Regions from separate parts of the Bacillus inaquosorum genome, predicted to be linked through region 1. Evidence: a T-box and tRNA genes for the amino acid it is inferred to sense, from the RefSeq annotation. Region 1 holds a T-box; the other holds one or more tRNA genes.
What was found. A T-box is a leader RNA that pairs with one kind of tRNA and senses whether it is charged. The one in region 1 lies ahead of thrS (threonine--tRNA ligase), so its partner is inferred to be a tRNA-Thr.
Positions count from the first base shown of each region.

Region 2: it has a tRNA-Thr gene. The T-box ahead of thrS (threonine--tRNA ligase) is inferred to sense a tRNA for this amino acid. The anticodon was not compared.

Region 1 is NZ_CP096592.1:3,859,687-3,871,034, forward strand. It holds gene speB (agmatinase) at 1-550, opposite strand, end outside; gene speE (spermidine synthase) at 611-1,441, opposite strand; gene M1M80_RS19580 (transglycosylase domain-containing protein) at 1,643-3,718, shown strand; gene M1M80_RS19585 (YwhD family protein) at 4,023-4,541, opposite strand; gene M1M80_RS19590 (site-2 protease family protein) at 4,554-5,213, opposite strand; gene M1M80_RS19595 (2-hydroxymuconate tautomerase) at 5,322-5,510, shown strand; gene M1M80_RS19600 (MarR family transcriptional regulator) at 5,553-5,972, opposite strand; gene thrS (threonine--tRNA ligase) at 6,092-8,008, opposite strand; T-box leader at 8,061-8,283, opposite strand; T-box leader at 8,315-8,537, opposite strand; T-box leader at 8,569-8,797, opposite strand; partial or broken gene M1M80_RS19615 (MFS transporter) at 8,844-10,231, opposite strand; gene M1M80_RS19620 (Rrf2 family transcriptional regulator) at 10,228-10,701, opposite strand; gene M1M80_RS19625 (YwgA family protein) at 10,814-11,314, opposite strand.
Region 2 is NZ_CP096592.1:192,300-203,647, forward strand. It holds gene pbp4b (penicillin binding protein PBP4B) at 1-1,212, opposite strand, end outside; gene M1M80_RS01080 (PTS transporter subunit EIIC) at 1,268-2,635, opposite strand; gene M1M80_RS01085 (MurR/RpiR family transcriptional regulator) at 2,661-3,512, opposite strand; gene murQ (N-acetylmuramic acid 6-phosphate etherase) at 3,529-4,443, opposite strand; gene M1M80_RS01095 (GNAT family N-acetyltransferase) at 4,554-5,036, opposite strand; gene M1M80_RS01100 (2-thiouracil desulfurase family protein) at 5,049-5,504, opposite strand; tRNA gene M1M80_RS01105 (tRNA-Glu) at 5,685-5,759, shown strand; tRNA gene M1M80_RS01110 (tRNA-Val) at 5,763-5,838, shown strand; tRNA gene M1M80_RS01115 (tRNA-Thr) at 5,843-5,915, shown strand; tRNA gene M1M80_RS01120 (tRNA-Tyr) at 5,936-6,020, shown strand; tRNA gene M1M80_RS01125 (tRNA-Gln) at 6,025-6,096, shown strand; gene sigW (RNA polymerase sigma factor SigW) at 6,325-6,888, shown strand; gene rsiW (anti-sigma-W factor RsiW) at 6,902-7,528, shown strand; gene cdaA (diadenylate cyclase CdaA) at 7,689-8,510, shown strand; gene cdaR (CdaA regulatory protein CdaR) at 8,503-9,957, shown strand; gene glmM (phosphoglucosamine mutase) at 9,976-11,322, shown strand.

The sequences.
Region 1 (11,348 bases):
TCGCCCAATCAAACTCTTCTTTCATGCCGGAACGGATTCCGAATGAATATACATTTTGCGGTCCGATCAATTCTGCCGCTTTGCGGATCGGTGTGGAGTGAGAAAGCGGTTCTCCCTCATAATCTACGCGAAGATCTGTATGTGCGTCAAAATGGATAATCGCAAGGTCTGGGTATTTCTTGTACATCGCCTTAATGACAGGCCATGTCACAAGATGCTCTCCGCCCATTCCCATCGGGAACTTCCCTTTTTCTAAAATGCTGTCCACATACTCCTCAATCATATCAAGGCTTCTCTGCGGATTTCCGAACGGCAGCGGAATGTCGCCGGCGTCAAAGAAGTTCAGGTCGGCCAGATCACGGTCTAAATACGGGCTGTATTCTTCAAGGCCGATTGACACCTCGCGGATTCTGCTCGGGCCAAAGCGTGAGCCCGGACGATAGCTGACCGTCCAATCCATCGGCATGCCGTAAAGGATGGCGTCCGCCCCTTCCCACTCGGGACGGCTCGCGATAAATACTTTTCCTGAATAAGCTTCATCAAATCTCATCTATAATACCCTCGCTTTCCTGTAAAAAAGCGCAAGATTCGCTCCTGCTCCATACCATCATTATTTAATCAGGTCACTCACAAATTTCGGCAGAACAAACGCCGCTTTATGAATATCTTTTGTGTAATATTTCGTATCAATATCGAAGAAACGGCTGTCTTCCACTGCAAGCGGATCATATTTTTTCGAGCCGATTGTAAATGTCCACAAACCGCTTGGGTATGTCGGAATGTTCGCCGTATACAGCTTCGTAATCGGGAAGATTTCCTTCACGTCGCGCTGTACATTTGTGATTAATTCAGGCGTAAACCATGGGTTGTCCGTTTGAGCGACGAAAATGCCGTCTTCTTTCAGCGCCTTCGCGATTCCTGCGTAGAATCCTTTTGTAAACAGGTTTACAGCTGGTCCGACAGGTTCAGTTGAATCTACCATAATTACGTCGTATTGATTTTCAGATTTCGCAATGTGCATAAATCCGTCATCCACCTGAACGTCAACGCGCGGATCATCCAGTTTACCTGCGATAGAAGGAAGAAACTTTTTAGAGTATTCGATGACCTTGCCGTCAATATCAACAAGTGTCGCTTTTTTCACGCTTGGATGCTTCAGGATTTCTCTGATGACGCCGCCGTCACCGCCGCCGACAACAAGAACGTGCTCCGGATTTGGGTGTGTAAATAATGGGACATGCGCCACCATTTCGTGATAAACGAATTCGTCTTTTTCAGATGTCATGACCATGCCGTCCAAAAACAGCATGTTGCCGAACTCTTCTGTTTCCACCATTTCTAAATGCTGAAACTCCGTTTGTTCTGTATGTAACGTTTTATTAACCTTCATTGTAATGCCAAAGTTTTTCGTCTGCTTCTCTGTGTACCAAAGTTCGCTCAATTGTCATCTCCCTTTCAAGGCTGTATTCATTTATTGTAAGCGTCTTATCAGCTTTTATTCTCGGTTGAAATCTCATTTTCACCTAAGGAAAAAGTATAGAGGATGGCGGGGAAAAAGTAAAGATGCGTCCTGTTCTGAGATGTTTAAAAACGATCTTTTTTTCTCATAATAGTAGAAACATAAAAAAAGGGGGAACCCGTTGTGGATGCAATGACAAATAAACGGCTGAGACTGACGCTGAAAACCGTTCGCGCCTTCATCTTTTTAGGGGCTTTTGCGGCCTTAGCGGCAGCTGCTGTGTTTATGACTGTCATTTTGATAGCCAAATACCAGGGCGCTCCCTCGGTGCAAGTGCCGCAATCCACGATTTTGTATGCCAGTGACGGCTCAAAGCTCGGGGAAACGAACTACGGCGAAAAGCGCTATTGGGTCCCCTTAAAGGACATGAATCCGACGATTGTAAAAGCGACAGTGGCGATTGAAGACCAAAATTTCTACGATCACCACGGCTTTGATTATAAACGCATGGCCGGCGCGGCGCTTGCAGATCTGAAAGCATTTGCCAAGGTTCAGGGCGCAAGCACCATCACCCAGCAATATGCGAGAAACTTATACCTTGAACACGACAAAACGTGGAAACGGAAATGGAATGAGGCGTTCTACACGATCCGCCTGGAACAAAACTATTCTAAGGACGAGATATTAGAAGGCTATTTAAATACAATTTATTACGGACACGGCGCATACGGCATTGAAGCTGCTTCCCGCCTGTATTTCGGCAAGCATGCAAAAAACCTGACGGATGCGGAGGCTGTGTTATTGGCGGGAATCCCGAAAGGCCCTTCCGGCTACTCGCCGTATGTCAATGAAACAAAGGCCAAGGATCGCCAGAAAACAATTGTGCGGATGATGGAAAAGCAGCAGATGATCGGCCATAAAAAAGCGAATGAACTGATCAAAGAACCTCTTTCCTATCAGCCTTTGAATAAACAAGTTTCCAAGAGAAAGGCCCCATATTTCTATGACAATGCGATGAGAGAGCTGGAGAAAAAGCTCGGCATGACGCGGGAGCAAATTGAAACGAGCGGGTTAAACGTCTATACAACGGTAGATAAACGGATGCAGCGCATCGCTGAGGAGACCATTACCGAAACCGTTAACGCCGGCTCTGACATTCAAGTCGGGTTTTCAGCCATTGATCCCCGCACAGGAAACGTTCTCGCCCTTGTCGGCGGCAGGGATTATCAAAAAAGCCCGTTTGACCGGACGACACAGGCGAAGCGCCAGCCTGCTTCGACGATTAAGCCGTTACTGTACTATAAAGCGATCCAGAGCGGATTTACGCCAGTCACCTTGATGAAAAGCGAAGAAACCGAGTTTCAAATTGATGCAAGGGGAGAAACCTATTCTCCAAGCAACTATAACGGATACTACGCCAACAAGCCGATTACGCTTCTGCAGGCGCTGGCGCTTTCCGACAACATTTACGCTGTGAAAACACATCTCTTTCTCGGAATGAATAAGCTTGTACAATCGGCAAAGGAATTCGGCATCACTGCGCGTCTTCAAGCACTGCCTTCCCTTGCGCTCGGCACCGAACCCGTACGTCCGATTGAGATGGTCAACGCCTACGCCATGCTCGCAAATGGCGGGAAGAAAATCGAACCGACTTTTATTTCAAGAGTTACGGACGCGACGGGACATGTGCTGTACGAAAACCCGAGCAAGCATAAACAGGTGCTCGATGAAAAAGCCGCTTTTGTCACGGCGAGTATGATGACAGGCATGTTTGATACGGATTTAAACGGCTATACGTCGGTAACCGGACGGACGATCGCCAACCGCCTGACAAGAACATATGCGGGAAAATCAGGAACCACAAGCGCAGACAGCTGGATGATCGGCTTCAATCCGAAGCTGGCCGCAGGTGTTTGGACCGGCTATGACAAAAACAGCACCATCGACTCGGTCGAAGAAAAAAGCTATGCCAAAACGATTTGGGCTGACTTCATGGAGGATGCGCTCAAAGGTGAACCGGAAACTGCGTTCAAACCGCCAAAAGGCGTAACCGGCGTGTACATTGATCCAGAAACAGGCTACACATCCGGTCCCGGATGCGCAGCCAAGCATTACACGTATTTTGTGAAAGGCACTGAGCCATCAAACGTATGCTACGGGGCAGAACCCGCTAAACAATCAAAAGACCGGCTTCCAGCCAAAGAAAAACCCGCTTCCGAGAAAAAATGGTGGGATAAATGGCTGGGGCGGAATCATTAAAAATAACCCGGCTCCTTGGAGGCCGGGTTATTCGTATGGTTCCTTCATAATCCATGGAAGCCATGTTACGCAATCGAACTGAACAATAGTTTTGGTAACCCTTCGGGGATAAAGAGGTCATTTTATTCCACGTCGGCTTTCGTTACCCAGTCACCGGTTTCGACATCATATCCCCCTAAAAATGAAAAACCCCGAGTCTTGTTTCGGCTCGGGATTTTCCATGTCCTATTTCTGTATCACCAGTTTACTCAATGTTTACGAAAAATAGTTCAAATATTCTAAAAGTTCACAGAAAATTCACAAATTAATTGTCTTCTGGAAGCAGGCCTGTTTTTAATTCATCTGAGGACCGGTCCCATAGGCCCTGATCATGTTTTTTCAGAAATTCGCCTAGTACACGTTTCGAGCTGTCGTCCATTTTATCGATGATAATTTTCCGCTTCATGGATTTATCCATCAGATTCACATGCTCAGGCAGCGACTTGTAGCCTCTTCTGATGCTTCTGTCGACCGTCATTTCACAGGCTGTCACACCAGCGTAATAAGGCCCCTCTTCTTTTCTGTCAATCGTTACCCACACAAGCCAGTATGGTTTTCCGTTAGGAACTTCTTCTTTATTCGGCAGAAATTTAATTCCTTTTTCAACGGTGCTGCGGGCGTGCATGGCGCCGATGTCAACGAACGCTTCTTTTTCCTCTACATCGACGAATACGGGAGAAATGTTATCGAGGCTTAGCGCCCCTACACCGAAGCCGCCGTGTCCATCTGTCGGATCACTTTTGATAATATTAAACCCGATTGATTTTTTCTTTTTTTCTTCCATGAGTTCTACCTCCTACAAAAGCGGTTGAAATATCGCTGAAAACAGCTGTAAAATCCGATCTCTTCCGGCATTTAGCAGCGGCCAAAGCACGTAAGATCCGAGCGGTGTCACAAACAGAACCAAAAAGACGATAAAGCCGTAGCTCTCCGCCTGCGTCATCTTGGCACGCACCCCTGGCGGAACGAGATCTTCAATAATACGATAGCCATCGAGCGGAGGAAGCGGCAGCAGATTAAATAAAAACAAGACAAGATTCAGCTGTATCCAAATGGAAAAAAACTGATCCAGCCCCGTGCTGAACGCCGCAAGCATCTCCATTCCGTATGCATGCATCAACACTAACAAAAAGAAACCGACAAACGCAAGAATCAGGTTACTGACGGGCCCGGCGATGGATACGAGCACGCCGGCAAGCCGAGGTTTCTTAAAGAAGCGGCGATTGACAGGAATAGGGCGCGCCCATCCGAATCCGGCCACCAGAATCAAAATGGTTCCGAACGGATCAAGGTGTTTAATGGGATTCAGCGTCAGCCTTCCTTCTCTTTTCGCTGTATCGTCACCGAATTTGTACGCGACATAGGCATGGGCAAGCTCGTGCATCGTAAACGACACAATTAACGTGATGACGAGGTATGGCATTAACGATAACGGATAATATAAAAAACGGTCCAAGTGAGATATCCCTCTTTCTAAAAATGCAAGAATTTACTTTATTCAGTATACTATAAGAAACCTCTTTTTCTAAAGAGAGGAAACGAGATAAAGGAGGATTCAGCACCCATGCCATACGTAACCGTCAAAATGCTCGAAGGCCGTACAGACGAGCAAAAACGCAATCTTGTCGAGAAAGTAACAGAAGCCGTAAAGGAAACCACCGGTGCTTCTGAAGAAAAAATTGTTGTGTTTATAGAAGAAATGAGAAAAGACCATTATGCCGTCGCAGGCAAACGCCTGAGCGATATGGAATAATCTCTATAAAGCCGGCGCTTCGCGCACCGGCTTTTTCCATCCTTATTGGGTCAGCTTCGCAATAATCGCTAATAACGCCTTTTTCTCTTCTGCTGTCAAACGTTCAAACATGCCGTCAATCAGTCCCTGGCGGTTTTCGATCATTTGCTCAGCCGCTGCCCTGCCCGATTCAGAAAGCGTAATCCATACAGTGCGGCGGTCATTGTTATTTCTGGATCTCTCAATGAATCCCTCCTGCTCTAAATGATTAAGAGCAGTGGTCGTAGCAGAGGGAGACAGTGTGACCTCCTTCAGAATATCCTTTATGGTGCAGCTCCCATGCCTGTATATGATCCGCAGAATAAATCCTCTTACATTATTTACGTGTTTCGGAACGGTGGCTTCATCTAATTGCTTCGTGCTTTTCAAATATTTTGTAAGTGCGTGATCCAGCAAATTTGCTTCCAGTTTGTCATGGTCCATGTAGATTTCCCCATTTCGAGATGCATTCATAACATACGAACGATATGATTTACTTATTATTTTACTGATTCCGGATAGGGAAAGTCAAAAAAGCAAAATGAGAATTTACAGCTTTTCTCCTAGATACTTCGATTTTTCACCTGTTTGACAAGTTTTTCTTTAAACGTCTGAAAAGGAACGTGTTCATTCTGCTGATGTCCGAATTGTCGGACGTTTACCGCACCTTCCTGCTCTTCATGATCTCCAAGCACCAGCACGTACGGGACTTTCTGCACCTGCGACTCTCTGATTTTGTAGCCCAGCTTCTCATTGCGCTCATCAATGCCTGCTCTTATCCCCAGCTGCTTCAGCTCTTCCTGCACCTTTCTGCAATAGTCCAAGTGAACGTGCGAAACCGGTAGGATTTGAACCTGGATCGGTGCAAGCCAGACTGGGAATGCCCCGCCGAAATGCTCGATCAAAATGCCGAAGAAACGGTCGATCGAGCCGAATACCGCTCTGTGTATGACAACAGGACGAACCTTTTCATTGTGTTCATTGATATATGTTAAATCAAATTTTTCCGGCATTTGAAAATCAAGCTGAATTGTCGCGCATTGGTGGCTCCGTTTCAGGGCATCTTTTATGTGAAAATCAATCTTCGGCCCGTAAAACGCCCCATCGCCTTCATTAACCTCATAAGGCAGGCCGAGCTCCTCAAGGACGTTTGCTAAGGCACGTTCCGATGCTTCCCAAAGGCTGTCATCGCCTAATGAATCCTCCGGGCGAGTCGAGAGTTCGACCGAATATTCGAAGCCAAATGTACGATATACCTCATCAATCAGCCCAATCGCTTCTTTGATCTCACTCTCAATCTGATCCTCCCGAACGAAGATATGGGCATCATCCTGGCAAAACGTACGGACGCGAAGCATTCCGTTTAAAGCACCGCTGTATTCGTGGCGATGCACCTGGCCGAATTCCGCCATGCGAATCGGCAGATCCCGATAAGAATACAAGCTGTTTTTAAAGATGAGCATGTGGCCCGGGCAATTCATCGGCTTCATTGCGAATCTTGTATCATCAACTTCTGAAAAATACATATTGTCCCGATAATGATCCCAGTGGCCTGACTGCTCCCATAACCGCTGATTCATCATAAACGGCGTACGCACCTCATCATAGCCGGCCTTTGTTTGCAGCTCACGCGAGAAGCGTTCCAGCTCATTGCGGACAATCTGCCCTTTTGGCAAATAAAACGGCATCCCCGGCGCTTCTTCAGAAAACATAAACAGCTCTAATTGTTTGCCCAGCTTGCGGTGATCACGTTTTGCCGCTTCTTCCAGCATATGCAGATGCGCATCAAGATCTTTTTTCTTTTGAAACGCAACCCCGTACACCCGCTGGAGGACTTCATTTTCACTGTCTCCGCGCCAATAAGCGCCCGATACTCTTGTCAATTTGAACGCCTTGATCATTCCTGTAGAAGGAAGATGAGGCCCGCGGCACAGGTCAACGAATTCTCCCTGCTGATACAGCGCAATGTCCTCCCCCCGCGGAATATCCTTCAAAATCTCCAGCTTAAACGGCTCGCCTTTTTTGGCAAACAGCTCTTCAGCCTCTTCGTAAGAAACCTCATTTCGTTTGATTTCAAGGTTCTCATTTATAATGTTCTTCATTTCTTTTTCGATGGCCTTTAAGTCTCCTGATGTTAAGCTTTTCTCCAGCTTCATGTCATAGTAGAAGCCGTCTTCAATCACTGGACCTATCCCCAATGACACGTCGCCGTACAGCCGTTTCACCGCTTGAGCCAGCACGTGCGCTGATGTGTGGCGAAGCACCTGCAAGCCTTCTTGGGAATCAAGTGTGACAATCGAAAGCTCAGCATCCTCCTCCAGCTTGAAGCTGAGATCAACAAGCTTGCCGTTGACCTGGCCCGCAGCCGCCTTCTTTTGCAGACTGGAACTGATAGAACCAGCCGCTTCTTTAATAGTGACGCCTTTCGGATATTCCTTGATCTGTCCGTCCGGAAGCTGAATGTGTACATGTTTACTCATTTTAAACACTCCTTATCAATTGTTGTATATAAAAAAACACACCCGTCCCGCTGAAAGGGACGAGTGTGTGATTTACCCGTGGTTCCACCCAAGTTCCCGACAAACGCTATGTTTATCGGCTCGGTGCTGTAACGCAGCATAGACGGCATTGGATACTTCAGTTCCCCAATGCTGCTCCAAGGCGGTAAATGATATTCCTAAGCTGGGAAGCTCTCACCTTTCCTTCCCTCTCTGAAAACCGTAAATATCATTCATGTCCTTTTCTTCGCATATATTCAATTCATAAAAAAACACACCCATCCCTCTAAAAGGGACGAGTGTGTGATTTACCCGTGGTTCCACCCAAATTCCCGACAAACGCTATGTTTATCGGCTCGGTGCTGTAACGCAGCATAGACGGCATTGGATACTTCAGTTCCCCAATGCTGCTCCAAGGCGGTAAATGATATTCCTAAGCTGGGAAGCTCTCACCTTTTCTTCCCTCTCTGAAAACCGTAAATATCATTCATGTCCTTTTCTTCGCATGTATTCAATTCATAAAAAAACACACCCATCCCTCTAAAAGGGACGAATGTGTTTATTATCCGTGGTTCCACCCAAATTCCCGATCAACACACATGGTGTATCGGCTTTAAGGTGCTGTAACGCAGCATGACGGTATCAGATACTTGATTTCCCCGATACGGCTCAAAGGCGGTAAGCTGCTTTCCCTGCGTTAGGAAGATCTCAGCTGTCCTTCCCTCTCTGGAAACCGTAAAAAGCATCTCGTGTCCTTATCAGTGCCTGTTGTTTCAATAATTTTTTATATCTTACTATATATTCCCACAAAGCGCAATCAGTGATTTACATTTTTTTCTGACGCGGCAGTCCCGTTATGGGCAACCAGAAACAGCCATACAAGCAATGCGGCGAGGCTGTACGCCGCTCCCATCATCAAAAACGTAAACCCGGCACCGGCATACCAAGTGGCAGACAGATGAATGATCACCCCGGATACCGCTACGCCGACCAAGGCTCCGATTTGCCGGTTCGCATTTAAAGCCGCGCCGGCGATATTCGCATGCTTTTGCCCGGCAGCCTGCATGATTACAGTTGTCATGGCAGGAACTGTAATGCCGGTGCCAAGGTTCATGACAGACATCAAAACAGCCAGCTGCCAATAAGGAAAATCCGGTGAAATCAGCACAAATAACAGCAATGCAATGATACAGCTGACCGTCATTGACACAAACATAAGCTGCCCTGCTTCGAACCGATTCGCCAGACGGGCAAACAGCAGGTTGCCGATCACGAAGACGGCCATCATCGGCAGCAGCTCAACTCCGGCCATAAAGGAGCTTGCGCCTCTTGCTTCCTGCAAAAAAAGACTCAGCATAAACATGCCGCCGAAAAGGGCAAAATTGAGCAGAAAACCGACAAACTGAGCAGCTGAGAAACGGCCGTTTTTATATAAGGACACCGGCAGAATCGATGTTTTCGCAGAGATTTCCCGCAGCAAAAACAGCACAAATGCCAAAAGCGCCGCCGCGAATGCACCGAGAATTACGGGCGAACGCCAGCCCGCTGAAGGCCCCTGTATCAATGCGCCGCCACTCCAAGCAGGTGCCCTGTGATATTCACGTGCCTGCTTTTTCCCGGCACGCGGTCGAGTATTCGGTAAGCTGAAATGAGCGCAGCCGCCCCTAAAGGCACGTTGATCAGAAAAATACTCTGCCAGCCTGCTGCTTGTACCAGCACACCGCCGATAAAGGGCCCAAGGCCAGAAGCGGCGGACACAAAGGCAGCCCACAACCCAAACATTTTCGCCCGCACCCGCTCATCAGGGTAAGAGGCCGCCAAAAGGCTGAGTGAGCTCGGCATAAACAAAGCCGCGCCAATTCCCTGTATGAGGCGTCCGGCAATCAGCATCTGGCCATTAATCGATACCGCACAAAGGCAGGAGGCCAGGACAAAAATGGCCAAGCCCAGTATATATATCGCCTTCGAGCCGAAACGGTCAGCCAAGGCTCCGCCCGCCAGCAGAAGTGAAGCAAACGTAAGGATGTACCCGTCCACAACCCATGTCACACCTGAAAGTGACATCGAAAGAGCGTTTTTCATATCTGCCATTGCCACATTCACAACGGTTACATCAAGAGTAGCCATGAGAAAACCGAGAGCGAGCACGATCAGCACGGATATTCCTGATGATTCTGATTTTTGTAACGGCCCGCTATTTTTCATTGCAATTGCCCTTTCAATTGCTGGTTTACCCAATCATCTATTTTTTCAAGATCATACAATTCCCCGACTCTGTCCATGACATGCTGCAAGGATTCTTCTCTCATGAGATTGGCCCATTTATCCTCGATTTCCCCCATGACTGTCTCCAGCACACAGTTACTTTCACCCTCGAATACGGATTGCAGCAGGCCTTTCCCCTGATACATCGAACCTCTGCCTTCAACCGCTTGATAAACATCATAGAGCGTAATGTCCGTCAAAGGCTTCGTAAGGGTAAAACCGCCCTTCGTCCCCGGTATGGATTCTGCCAAACCGGCCTGAACCAATGTTCTCATCAGCTTCTTCAAATAAGACGGAGACACACGCAAACGCTGGCTGATTGCCTCTGACGTTAAAGAAGACTGTACGGGCAGCCGTGACAATAACAGCAGCACAGAAACCGCCTGCTCCATCCCTGATTTCATTTTCATCATACTTCACTCCTGATTCATTATGGATAACTAATATCCACAATAGATCCCTTAGCAACTTTTGTCAACAAAAAAAGCAAAAGAAACGGTTCATTTCTTTTGCTTGGTATGGTTAACAAATCTGCTTCAGTTCCTCTATGTATTGAAGCGCTTCGTCATATTCTTCATTTGTATATTTTTGCTTGCTTTTGATTGTAAAGACTTTTTCTTTCTTTTCCTCAGCCTCAAGCCCGTCAAAGTAAAGGATCGTGGAAACCAGCTCTAAAAACCGTGATGAACGGCTGTTTACACTGTCGATATAGCCTTTAATATCCGGCATATCCAGATCAGCATGGTCTAAAAACGCGGAGCCTGTCTCAGTCAGTGAATAACGGTATTGAAAGTAGCCGCCCTTTTTTTCCTTCACCTCATGCAGAAATCCAAGGTTGCACAGCTCTTCAATCTGGAGCGTCAGTTCCTCTGAATACGGTCCGTAAAAGTGAAAATCATATTTCTCATAGAAAGGAAACTGCATTTTTTTAGCGATATAAATCATTTTCTGCAGCTTCTTCCGCCCGATGATTTCTCCAGAATCCGAGAACACCTTCATCAGTTTTGCATGTTCTTTCAACAAATTCCCGACATCTCCTTTTTCCTTCTTTCCAATT
Region 2 (11,348 bases), 570 kb from region 1:
TTTATTTGTTAACAATGCGATGCCTAAATTGTAGGTTGGATCAATGACGGTAACTGTCCCTGTCCAGCCGGTATGCCCGTAAGCTTTTTCGCTGGCATAAGGGCCAAACATCCATTCCATGCTTTTACTTCCGTTTCGCCGCCAGCCAAGTGCGAATGTCGGATCTATTGCTGAAGGTGCTGTAAATAGGTCGGCTGTTTTTTGATCAAATAAAGAAACGCTGCGATATGATCCTTTGTTTAACATGACTTGCAGCAGAATGGCCATATCATCAGCATTTGAGAACAATCCGGCATGGCCGGACACGCCGTCCATTGAGTAAAATGCTTTTTCGTCATGAACTTCTCCTTGCAGCGTGTTTGTGCGGATGTTAGGGAAATGAATAACGCCGTCGCGCGTATTGCCCATACGTTCAGTAGCTGCGATCTGCTTTGGTTTAAAGCCTTTTTGGAGCGGATTGTACAAGGTATGTCTCAGTCCCAGCGGCTTGTAAAGTTCTTGCTCCGTGTAGATATCAAGCGGTTTACCGGTGAGTTTTTCGACAATACAGCCGAGGAGCATATATCCGATGTCACTGTATACGTGTTTTGTCCCTGTTTCATAATCGAGCGGGATTTTTGTCAAATATTCAATCGTTTTGTCCCGATCCTGAGAATAGTACATGCCGGCTTTTTCCGGCGTGTAAAAGTAAAAGCTTGAGGGGAGCCCGGACTGGTGCTGGAGAACATCGATGACACGAATCTTGTTTTTTCCTTTAATAAGGTCTCCCGGCTGATCTTTGAAATCAGGCAAATATGCAGAAACCTTTTCATAGACGTCGAGTTTTCCTTGGCTGACTAAGCGCTGCAATGCAAAATTAGTTGCGTACATTTTCGTATTAGAGGCTAAGTCAAACATCGTGCGGGTTTTCATTTTTACCGGACGGCGCAGCAGTTCTGATCCTTCGTACTTTTTACTGTAGCCGTATGCTTCTTTTTTTATGATGCGGCCATCCTTCACGACGACAAGAACGGCGCCTGGAAATCCTGCTGCAATATCCCGTTCAATCATCTGATCAACCTTCCTTAGTTTCTTCGACGAGAATTGTGCAGTTTCTGCATTTATGGTTTTCGGCTCAACTTGGTAATCTGCTGTTTGCGCGAAGGTTTCATTTGGCGTCAATATAGATAGGATTAAAATGGCACTGAGTAAGGACAATGTTTTAGTTTTCACAGGCTTGCTCCTTTCCGTGCTTCTATCCCGTTACTATCCCAAAAACAGAAACAATTTAATCGAACTGAGAAGCCATTTCATCTTTATACCCGAATGCGTAGGTCAATAAAAAACCGGCCGCGTATGAAATAAAGAGCCCGACGATATATAGGATGATTTGTGATGGCAGGACGAGAAAGGAAAGCGGCAGCCCGGAGACACCGATCGCAAAGGTGGCTACCTGAAAATAAGCTTGAAAAGCGCCGCCGATTCCGGCACCTAGGCATGCTGTTAAAAACGGACGGCCGAGCGGCAGCGTGACTCCGAAAATAAGCGGTTCACCAATGCCGAGCAGCCCCGAAGGAAGCCCTCCGGCGATCGCTTTTCTCAATGTTGTTTTTTTCGTTTTCACAAAGATGGCAAAGGCCGCGCCTACCTGTCCTGCACCTCCCATAGCCAGAATAGGGAGCAAAGGATCATTGCCGATTGAATTGATCAGTTCCATGTGCACAGGCGTCAAGCCTTGATGCAGTCCGGTCACGACGAGAGGAAGGAAGGTTGCGCCCAGAATAAAGCCTGCAGCGATGCCGCCGATGTCCAGGATGGACAGAAGGCCAGATGTAATGGCATCAGAAATGAAGCCGCCTAAAGGCATAAATACGACATATGTGACGATTCCGGTGATTAATAGTGAAACGGTTGGGGTGACAATGATATCGAGAGATTGAGGAATAAAACGGCGGATAAATTGTTCGGTGTAAGCAATGAATATGGCTGCGAAAAGAACTCCGATCAGACCTCCCCTGCCCGGAAGAAGCTGTTCTCCGAATAAACTGATCTTTGCGATCTCCGGATTAATAATCAAGATCCCTGCCAAAGCCCCAAGAGCGGGTGTACCGCCAAATTCTTTCGATGCGTTAATGCCGACGAGGATGCCGAGATATGTGAACAGTCCTGATCCGATGACTGTCAGGATAACAGCGATTTGTGATTCTGCAGAGAGCCATCCGGCTTGTATAATTGCTTTGGTAATCCCAGTGATTAAACCGGAAGCGACGAGTGCGGGAATAAGAGGGATAAAGATGCTGGCAATTTTACGTAAGAATAGTTTAAAAGGAGTGGCGTTTTTCCGATTTATATCTGCTTTCTTTTTGGCAGCTGCTTCTTTGACATCGACACCTTCTTCTTCTGACACGAGCTTTGAGAAAGCGGCTGTGACATGATTGACGACTCCGGTGCCGAGGATGATTTGTAAGGTTTCAGCTTCAACGACTCCTAATACGCCGTCCAGGTCTCTTAAGGCCTGAATATCTGTTTTGTTTTCATCGTAAGGCGTAATACGCAGGCGTGTCATGCAATGAGTATATGAGGAAATATTGGATTTTCCTCCGCATAGCTCAAGGATTTTCTTTGCGAGATGATTGTAGTTATTTTCTTTGCTCATCAAAACCCCTCCTCTTCAAGATGTCTTATTTTTTTCTCATAGATTGTATGGCTGCTCTCGTTTTATCGATATAGCCGGTTGTTTCTTCATACTGCTCAGCGGCCATGCCTAAAAACAAAACATCAATCATAAAAAGCTGAGCGAGGCGGGAGGAAGTGGCTGCACTTCGAATCAGGGCTTCGTTGGAATGTGCTGTGTACAACGGGACATCAGCCAGCGCAGAGACGGATGTCTGACTGAATTGTGTGAGGCTGATCGTTGTGATGCCTTTTTCCTTAGCCATGGTGAGCAGTTCAATGATTTCCTGCGTCTCTCCCGAAAACGAAATGGCGAATACGATGTCATCCTTATCTGCATTTGCAATTAAAGATGCCACAAGGTGAGTGTCTGAGAACGCGGTAGCTTGTTTATGAATGCGAAGCCATTTTTGCTGGGCGTCCTTGGCGACAATGCCGGAAGCCCCGACGCCGATAAAATGCACAGTGTGAGCTTTGAGAAGCAGAGAAACCGCTCGTTCCAGCTCTTTGTAGTCCATCAGGTCTGAAGTATCCTGAATGGCCTGAATGGCATTGCCGGCTGTCTTTTCAGAAATGGAGTGCAGCGGTTCGTGGGGAGCAATGTCCCGGTAGCCCTGTAAAGTAGGCTTTGCCAGATCCCCTGCTACTCTCATTTTTAAATCTTGAAATCCCTTTAATCCGAGTGATTTGCAGAGCCTGATGACGGCAGCGTCACTTGAATTGGCTAAGGCACTGATTTCACTAACAGTGCTTTCGATTGCTTTGTGGGGATGAGTTAGGATGTAATCTGCAAGTTTACGCTCGGATGGAGGGAGCTTGTGCTTCATTGATTGGATGATGGCTAAACCGCCTGCTGCCATTCTTGGTCTCTCCTTATCATGAATGGTAATTTTCGATTGCTTTGTCTATAAAACCGTTTGCTTCATTAAGCAATGTCTTAGCTTGTTCCTGATCTGTACGTGTTTTGAGCATGACGATTGCCGTTTTGACGTGATGATCGGCTTGTTCCAGTGTATTTCTGGCTGTGTCGTATGAAGCGTTTGTGAGGCTTTGGATGATGCTGATGGCACGTTCTTTTAGTTTTTTGTTGCTGACGTTGACGTCCACCATCAAGTTTTCGTAAACCTTGCCGATTTTGACCATTACTGCGGTGGATATCATGTTTAGAATCATTTTATGAGCGGTTGCGGCTTTCATACGTGTTGATCCTGTAATGGCCTCAGGTCCGACGACAACCTCAATGCTGTGATCCGCATCCTTGCTGATGGCGGAATTTTCATTACAGGTAAGGGCGATGGTGTGTGCTCCGACTTTGCGGGCGTATGTTAGGGCGCCTGAGGCATAGGGTGTGCGCCCGCTTGCTGCGATGGCAATGACGGTGTCGTTTGAAGTGAGTTGTATGTTTTTTAAATCCTCAGCTCCTGCTTCTTCACTGTCTTCAATGCCCTCTGCTGCCTGCAAAAATGCTTTGGGGCCTCCAGCCATGATTCCGATGACCTGATCTGGGCTTACGCTGTAGGTGGGAGGACATTCAACAGCATCCATGACACCGAGTCTGCCGCTTGTGCCGGCGCCTGTGTATATGAGGCGGCCTCCATTTTGAAACGAGTCGTACGCGCAGTCTACAGCTGTTTTAATATCGGGGAGAACCTGCTGAACGGCGGCAGCAACTTTCAAATCTTCGTTATTAATCATTTTGAGGATGCCGAGCGTGTTTGCTTTGTGGATTTCCGCTGTTTGGCTATTACGTGATTCCGTTGTAAGACGGTGAAGGTTTAATGGTTCTGACATGAGGATGCCCCCCTGTTTAAAAATAATATATCTTATTATTCAGTATATTCATTTCTGTCATGATATTTCAACTATGTTTTTGTATTTTTAAAATTTTATTTCATGCAAGACTATAAGAAATAATGAAGAATCAGCTGTTCCCCGAGCGGCCCGATTCTTCGCCGTCCTTTATCAAGGAACCCGCTTTTCATATAAAGGTGCTTTGCTCGTGTGTTCAGGTGATTGACGGCCAAGATGATTTCATCGCACCATGGAAAATAACCGCTCACAAAAGAGGGAAGCTGAAGCATTGCTTTTTTGGCATAGCCTTTCCCGTGATGCATAGCATTTAAAGACAGGGAACTGAGCAGTAAAGCAAATGGATTGTTAGAATAGGGTGCAAGCGTTTCTTTTGATGTATGTAAAATGAAAAAACCGACTGGCAGATCGTCTTTTAAGATGACAACTGGATATCGGTCCTGTATGCCCAGGGCCTGAGTCAGCACCTCTTTGGGGAGAGAGGTAAAGCGTTTGTCATCGTTATTTAGCGTGAATGATTGAAGCTCCGGCAAATGTTCAGGCTTATAGAAGGATAAAGAAATGTCTTGAGTCATGTGGTGGCCTCCTTACAATATGTCGTCTAGCTGGTTTTCTGAAATGACGCGGTAGCCCGCTTGTTTTAGCAGTGCGGCAGTCACTCCGCTGCCGGCGATTTTTTTGCCAGAGAATGTGCCGTTATAGATAAAACTGCTTCCGCACGATGGACTGTTTTCTTTTAATATGACGGCAGAGGCATTGATTTCTTTTGCGTAAGCTAATGTTTTAGCGGCGCCTTCCATATATAATTCTGTTACATCTTCTCCTGAAGCTGTCACGATTTTCGCGGTTCCATTGAGAACATCCTCGCCTTTGCCTCCGATGATCTCTGCAGGTTCGCGGGGAGTTGAGAAGCCGCCGAGAAGCTCGGGGCATGCCATAACTGCTTTATTTTCTTCGACGAGTTTTCTGATTTTCTCCGATGCGGCATGAGAGCCGTTGTATCTGCATTCAATGCCGCCAAGGCAAGAACTGACTAGAATCATATTGGTTTCTCCTCTCTTGATTTGTTTGTCTCTATCATAAAAGAAATGATAAATGTTGGGAGGCTTTTTCAGTTAAAAAAGGAGTTAAAAAGTTTGAAAATAAAAAATTTAATTTTCCTCTTTACAAACAGGGGGTAACCTGTATATAATAACTTTTGTCAGCTCGACGAGAACACAAACGGCCCGTTGGTCAAGCGGTTAAGACACCGCCCTTTCACGGCGGTAACACGGGTTCGAATCCCGTACGGGTCACCATTTGGAGGATTAGCTCAGCTGGGAGAGCATCTGCCTTACAAGCAGAGGGTCGGCGGTTCGAGCCCGTCATCCTCCACCATCTTGCCGGTGTAGCTCAATTGGTAGAGCAACTGACTTGTAATCAGTAGGTTGGGGGTTCAAGTCCTCTTGCCGGCACTCTTTTCTTACATCTATATGGAGGGGTAGCGAAGTGGCTAAACGCGGCGGACTGTAAATCCGCTCCCTCAGGGTTCGGCAGTTCGAATCTGCCCCCCTCCACCATTATTGGGCTATAGCCAAGCGGTAAGGCAACGGACTTTGACTCCGTCATGCGTTGGTTCGAATCCAGCTAGCCCAGTCACAGACACCTTTGACCAAAAGGTGTCTTTTTTTCTTTTTAAAATCATTCCAATTTCTAACTGTTCAGTCTGTATAGTAATTTTAAAAATATGTTAAGGTAGTTTATTCACGAATTACCATCTACACCCTGCCAAAAATTTGATAAACTTATTTTATAAAAAAGTTGAAACCTTTTGAAACGAAGCTCGTATACATACAGACCGGTGAAGGCAGAGGTTAGATAAATATGGAAATGATGATTAAAAAGAGAATTAAGCAAGTCAAAAAAGGCGACCAAAATGCATTTGCGGACATCGTAGATATTTACAAGGATAAAATTTATCAGCTTTGCTACCGTATGCTTGGCAATGTGCATGAGGCGGAGGATATTGCACAGGAGGCTTTCATCAGAGCGTACGTTAATATCGACAGTTTTGATATTAACCGGAAATTTTCAACTTGGCTTTATCGAATCGCGACCAATTTGACCATTGACCGCATTCGCAAAAAGAAGCCTGATTATTACCTCGATGCAGAGGTGGCTGGTACGGAAGGCTTGACCATGTATTCACAAATCGCCGCAGATGGGGTTTTGCCTGAAGATGCAGTAGTGTCGCTGGAGCTCTCAAGCACGATTCAGCAGAAGATTTTAAAGCTTCCTGACAAATACAGAACAGTCATCGTATTAAAGTATATTGACGAACTCAGATTAATTGAAATCGGCGAGATTCTGAACATTCCTGTGGGGACTGTAAAAACGCGGATTCACAGAGGCAGAGAGGCTCTCAGAAAACAATTAAGGGATCTTTAAGTGGGGTGATGAAATGAGCTGTCCTGAACAAATTGTGCAGCTTATGCATATGCATCTTGATGGAGATATCCTTCCAAAAGATGAAGACGTATTAAAGGAACATCTTGAGACATGCGAGAAATGCAGAAAGCATTTTTATGAGATGGAAAAATCCATAGCGCTCGTCCGGAGCACATCGCATGTTGAAGCCCCCGCGAATTTTACCGCTAACGTCATGGCAAAATTGCCTAAGGAGAAGAAAAGAGCTTCTGTGAAAAGATGGTTCAGATCCCATCCCGTTATCGCAGCTGCTGCGGTATTCATCATTTTGATGGGCGGAGGTTTTTTAAACAGTTGGCATAATGACCACAATTTCAGCGTGTCCAAGCAGCCGAATCTTGTGGTGCATAACAACACTGTGATCGTGCCTGAGGGTGAGACGGTCAAAGGTGATGTCACTGTTAAAAACGGCAAGCTGATTATTAAAGGAAAAATAGACGGGGATGTAACCGTCGTAAACGGCGAAAAGTATATGGCCTCTGCTGGACAAGTCACCGGTCAGATTGAAGAAATCAATCAATTATTCGACTGGACATGGTACAAAATGAAGTCTGCGGGGAAAAGTGTACTCCATGCATTAGATCCAAATGGAAAAGAGTAAAGCGCGTCAGTCGCTTTGCTCTTTTTTTACGGGCTGAGAAGGCGGGCACATTTCACTTGCTAAATCGAAATGTGGTATAATGGGCTCGCTATGTAAAGTACATATGCGTAACACGTAAAACACAAAATACGAAATGACTGAAATCTTGGAGGACGAGGAAATGGCTTTTGAGGATATCCCTTTTTTGCAGTACCTCGGCAATGCCGTTGATATTCTCCTTGTTTGGTATGTGATATATAAATTGATTATGGTGATACGCGGCACGAAAGCGGTTCAGCTGTTAAAAGGAATTGTAGTGATCGTGCTTGTTCGTATGGCCAGCCAATACTTGGGCCTCAGCACGCTTCAATGGCTGATGGACCAAGCGATAACATGGGGATTTTTAGCAATTATTATTATTTTTCAGCCTGAGCTGAGAAGAGCGCTTGAACAGCTCGGCCGCGGCCGCTTTTTTTCAAGGAGCGGTACGCCTGTAGAGGAAGCGCAGCAGAAAACGATTGAGGCAATCACAAAAGCGATCAATTATATGGCGAAACGCCGTATAGGCGCCCTGCTGACCATTGAGCGGGATACTGGAATGGGGGATTATATTGAGACCGGCATACCATTGAATGCCAAGGTCAGCTCTGAGCTGCTGATCAATATTTTTATTCCGAACACTCCGCTTCATGACGGTGCGGTGATTATGAAGAATAATGAAATTGCCGCTGCCGCTTGTTATCTGCCGCTTTCGGAGAGCCCGTTTATTTCAAAAGAACTGGGTACGCGGCACAGAGCGGCTGTCGGCATCAGCGAAGTAACGGACAGTTTGACGATTATTGTGTCTGAAGAGACCGGCGGCGTCAGTGTGGCGAAGAACGGCGACCTTCACAGAGAGCTGACGGAAGAAGCACTGAAAGAAATGCTTGAAGCCGAGTTTAAGAAAAACACCAGAGACACTTCTTCTAACCGCTGGTATTGGAGGGGCAAGAAAAATGGATAAATTCTTAAACAACCGCTGGGCTGTGAAAATCATTGCTCTGCTTTTCGCGCTCTTGCTTTATGTGGCGGTTAACAGCAATCAAGCACCGACTCCGAAAAAACCGGGTGAATCTTTCTTTCCGACATCAACAATTGATGAAGCAACACTGACCGATATACCGGTCAAAGCGTATTATGATGATGAAAATTACGTCGTGACAGGTGTCCCGCAAACGGTTAATGTCACGATAAAAGGCTCGACAAGCGCCGTGAAAAAGGCTAGGCAGACAAAGAACTTTGAAATTTATGCCGACATGGAAAATTTAAAAACCGGCACACATAAGGTCGAGCTTAAGGCCAAAAACGTGTCGGATGGGCTGACAATCTCGATCAATCCGTCTGTTACGACAGTGACCATTCAAGAACGGACGACCAAAAGCTTTCCCGTAGAAGTGGAGTACTACAATAAAAACAAGATGAAAAAAGGCTATTCTCCGGAGCAGCCGATTGTCAGTCCGAAAAATGTGCAGATTACGGGATCTAAAAATGTGATTGATAACATTTCTCTTGTGAAAGCTTCAGTGAATTTGGAAAACGCAGATGAAACGATTGAAAAGGAAGCGAAAGTAACTGTTTATGATAAAGACGGAAACGCGCTTCCTGTCGACGTGGAGCCCTCGGTCATCAAGATTACCGTTCCGGTGACAAGCCCGAGTAAAAAAGTGCCTTTTAAAATTGAACGGACAGGAAGCCTTCCTGACGGTGTCAGCATAGCGAATATTGAATCCAGCCCCAGTGAGGTAACAGTTTACGGCTCTCAGGATGTGTTGGATTCTCTTGAATTTATTGACGGCGTCAGCTTAGATTTAAGCAAAATTAACAAGGATTCCGATATCGAGGCAGACATCCCGCTTCCTGACGGCGTCAAAAAAATCTCGCCGTCAAAGGTGACTTTGCATATTGAAGTTGATAGTGAAGCGGATCAAAAATTTGAGAATGTCCCTATTAAGACTATAGGGCTGAGCAGCTCGCAAAACATTGAGTTTCTAGATCCTGAATCGCAGGCGATAGACGTGACGGCTAAAGGCTCTCCCGCTAATATAAAAAATCTGAAGAAATCTGATATTGAATTGTATGTGAATGTTTCAGATTTAGATGATGGGGAGCATAGCGTGAAGCTTGAAGTAAATGGGCCTCAGAATGTAACCTGGTCCTTGGGGCAGAAAAACGCCAAAATCAAGCTGACGTCCAAAAAAAGCAATACATCGACTAATGATAACAGTGGCAATACATCAGGAAACCAGGATGACACAGATAAACAAACGAATGATCAAGATAACAAGCAGCAAGAAGATACAACGAACACTGATAAAGACAGCAATGATCAAAAACAAGACGAAAATAAAGATCAAAACCAAGATCAGGATGAGGACGAATCCACTGCGGATTCACAATCCTCATCGGAATAAAAAAGGAGCGATTATAAAATGGGCAAGTATTTTGGAACAGACGGTGTAAGAGGTGTCGCCAATAGTGAGCTTACACCTGAGCTGGCCTTTAAAGTCGGACGTTTCGGCGGTTATGTACTGACTAAAGACAAACAACGTCCAAAAGTGCTGATAGGCCGCGATACACGGATCTCCGGCCATATGCTGGAGGGAGCCCTTGTCGCCGGACTTTTATCCATTGGCGCAGAAGTCATGCGTTTGGGTGTCATTTCTACACCTGGTGTCTCTTATTTAACAAAAGCAATGGATGCAGAGGCAGGCGTCATGATTTCTGCTTCTCACAATCCAGTGCAGGATAACGGCATCAAGTTTTTCGGGGGAGACGGATTTAAGCTTTCTGATGAACAGGAGGCTGAAATTGAGCGCCTGATGGACGAACCGGAGGATAAGCTGCCAAGACCGGTCGGAGCTGATCTTGGGCTTGTAAACGATTATTTTGAAGGCGGCCAAAAATATCTGCAATTCTTAAAACAGACAGCTGATGAAGATTTCACAGGTATTCATGTGGCGCTTGACTGTGCTCATGGCGCAACGTCTTCCTTGGCGACACACCTGTTTGCTGATTTAGATGCAGATGTGTCAACAATGGGAACTTCTCCAAACGGATTAAATATTAATGACGGCGTCGGATCGACTCATCCGGAAGCGCTCAGCGCGTTTGTCAAAGAGAAAAACGCCGATCTGGGTCTTGCGTTCGATGGTGACGGCGACCGCCTGATTGCTGTCGATGAAAAAGGAAATATCGTTGACGGCGACCAAATCATGTACATATGCTCAAAACACCTGAAATCAGAGGGCCGTTTGAAGGATGATACAGTGGTTTCAACCGTGATGAGCAACCTCGGCTTCTATAAGGCGCTCGAAAAAGAAGGCATCAAAAGCGTACAGACAGCTGTGGGCGACCGCTACGTAGTAGAAGCGATGAAAAAAGACGGCTACAATGTTGGCGGAGAGCAGTCAGGACATCTTATTTTCCTTGATTACAACACGACAGGAGACGGATTATTGTCTGCTATTATGCTGATGAACACTTTGAAAGCGACAGGCAAGCCGCTGTCAGAGCTTGCAGCTGAAATGCAGAAGTTCCCGCAGCTGTTAGTCAATGTGAGAGTAACTGATAAATATAAAGTCGAAGAAAACGAAAAAGTAAAAGCTGTTATTTCTGAAGTTGAAAAAGAAATGAACGGCGACGGCCGGATTTTGGTGCGCCCTTCAGGCACTGAACCTCTCGTCCGTGTCATGGCTGAAGCGAAGACGAAAGAGCTGTGCGATGAATATGTAAATCGCATTGCTGAAGTCGTCCGGTCAGAAATGGGATTGGAGTAACGAAGTCTATAATTAGAGAGCGAACA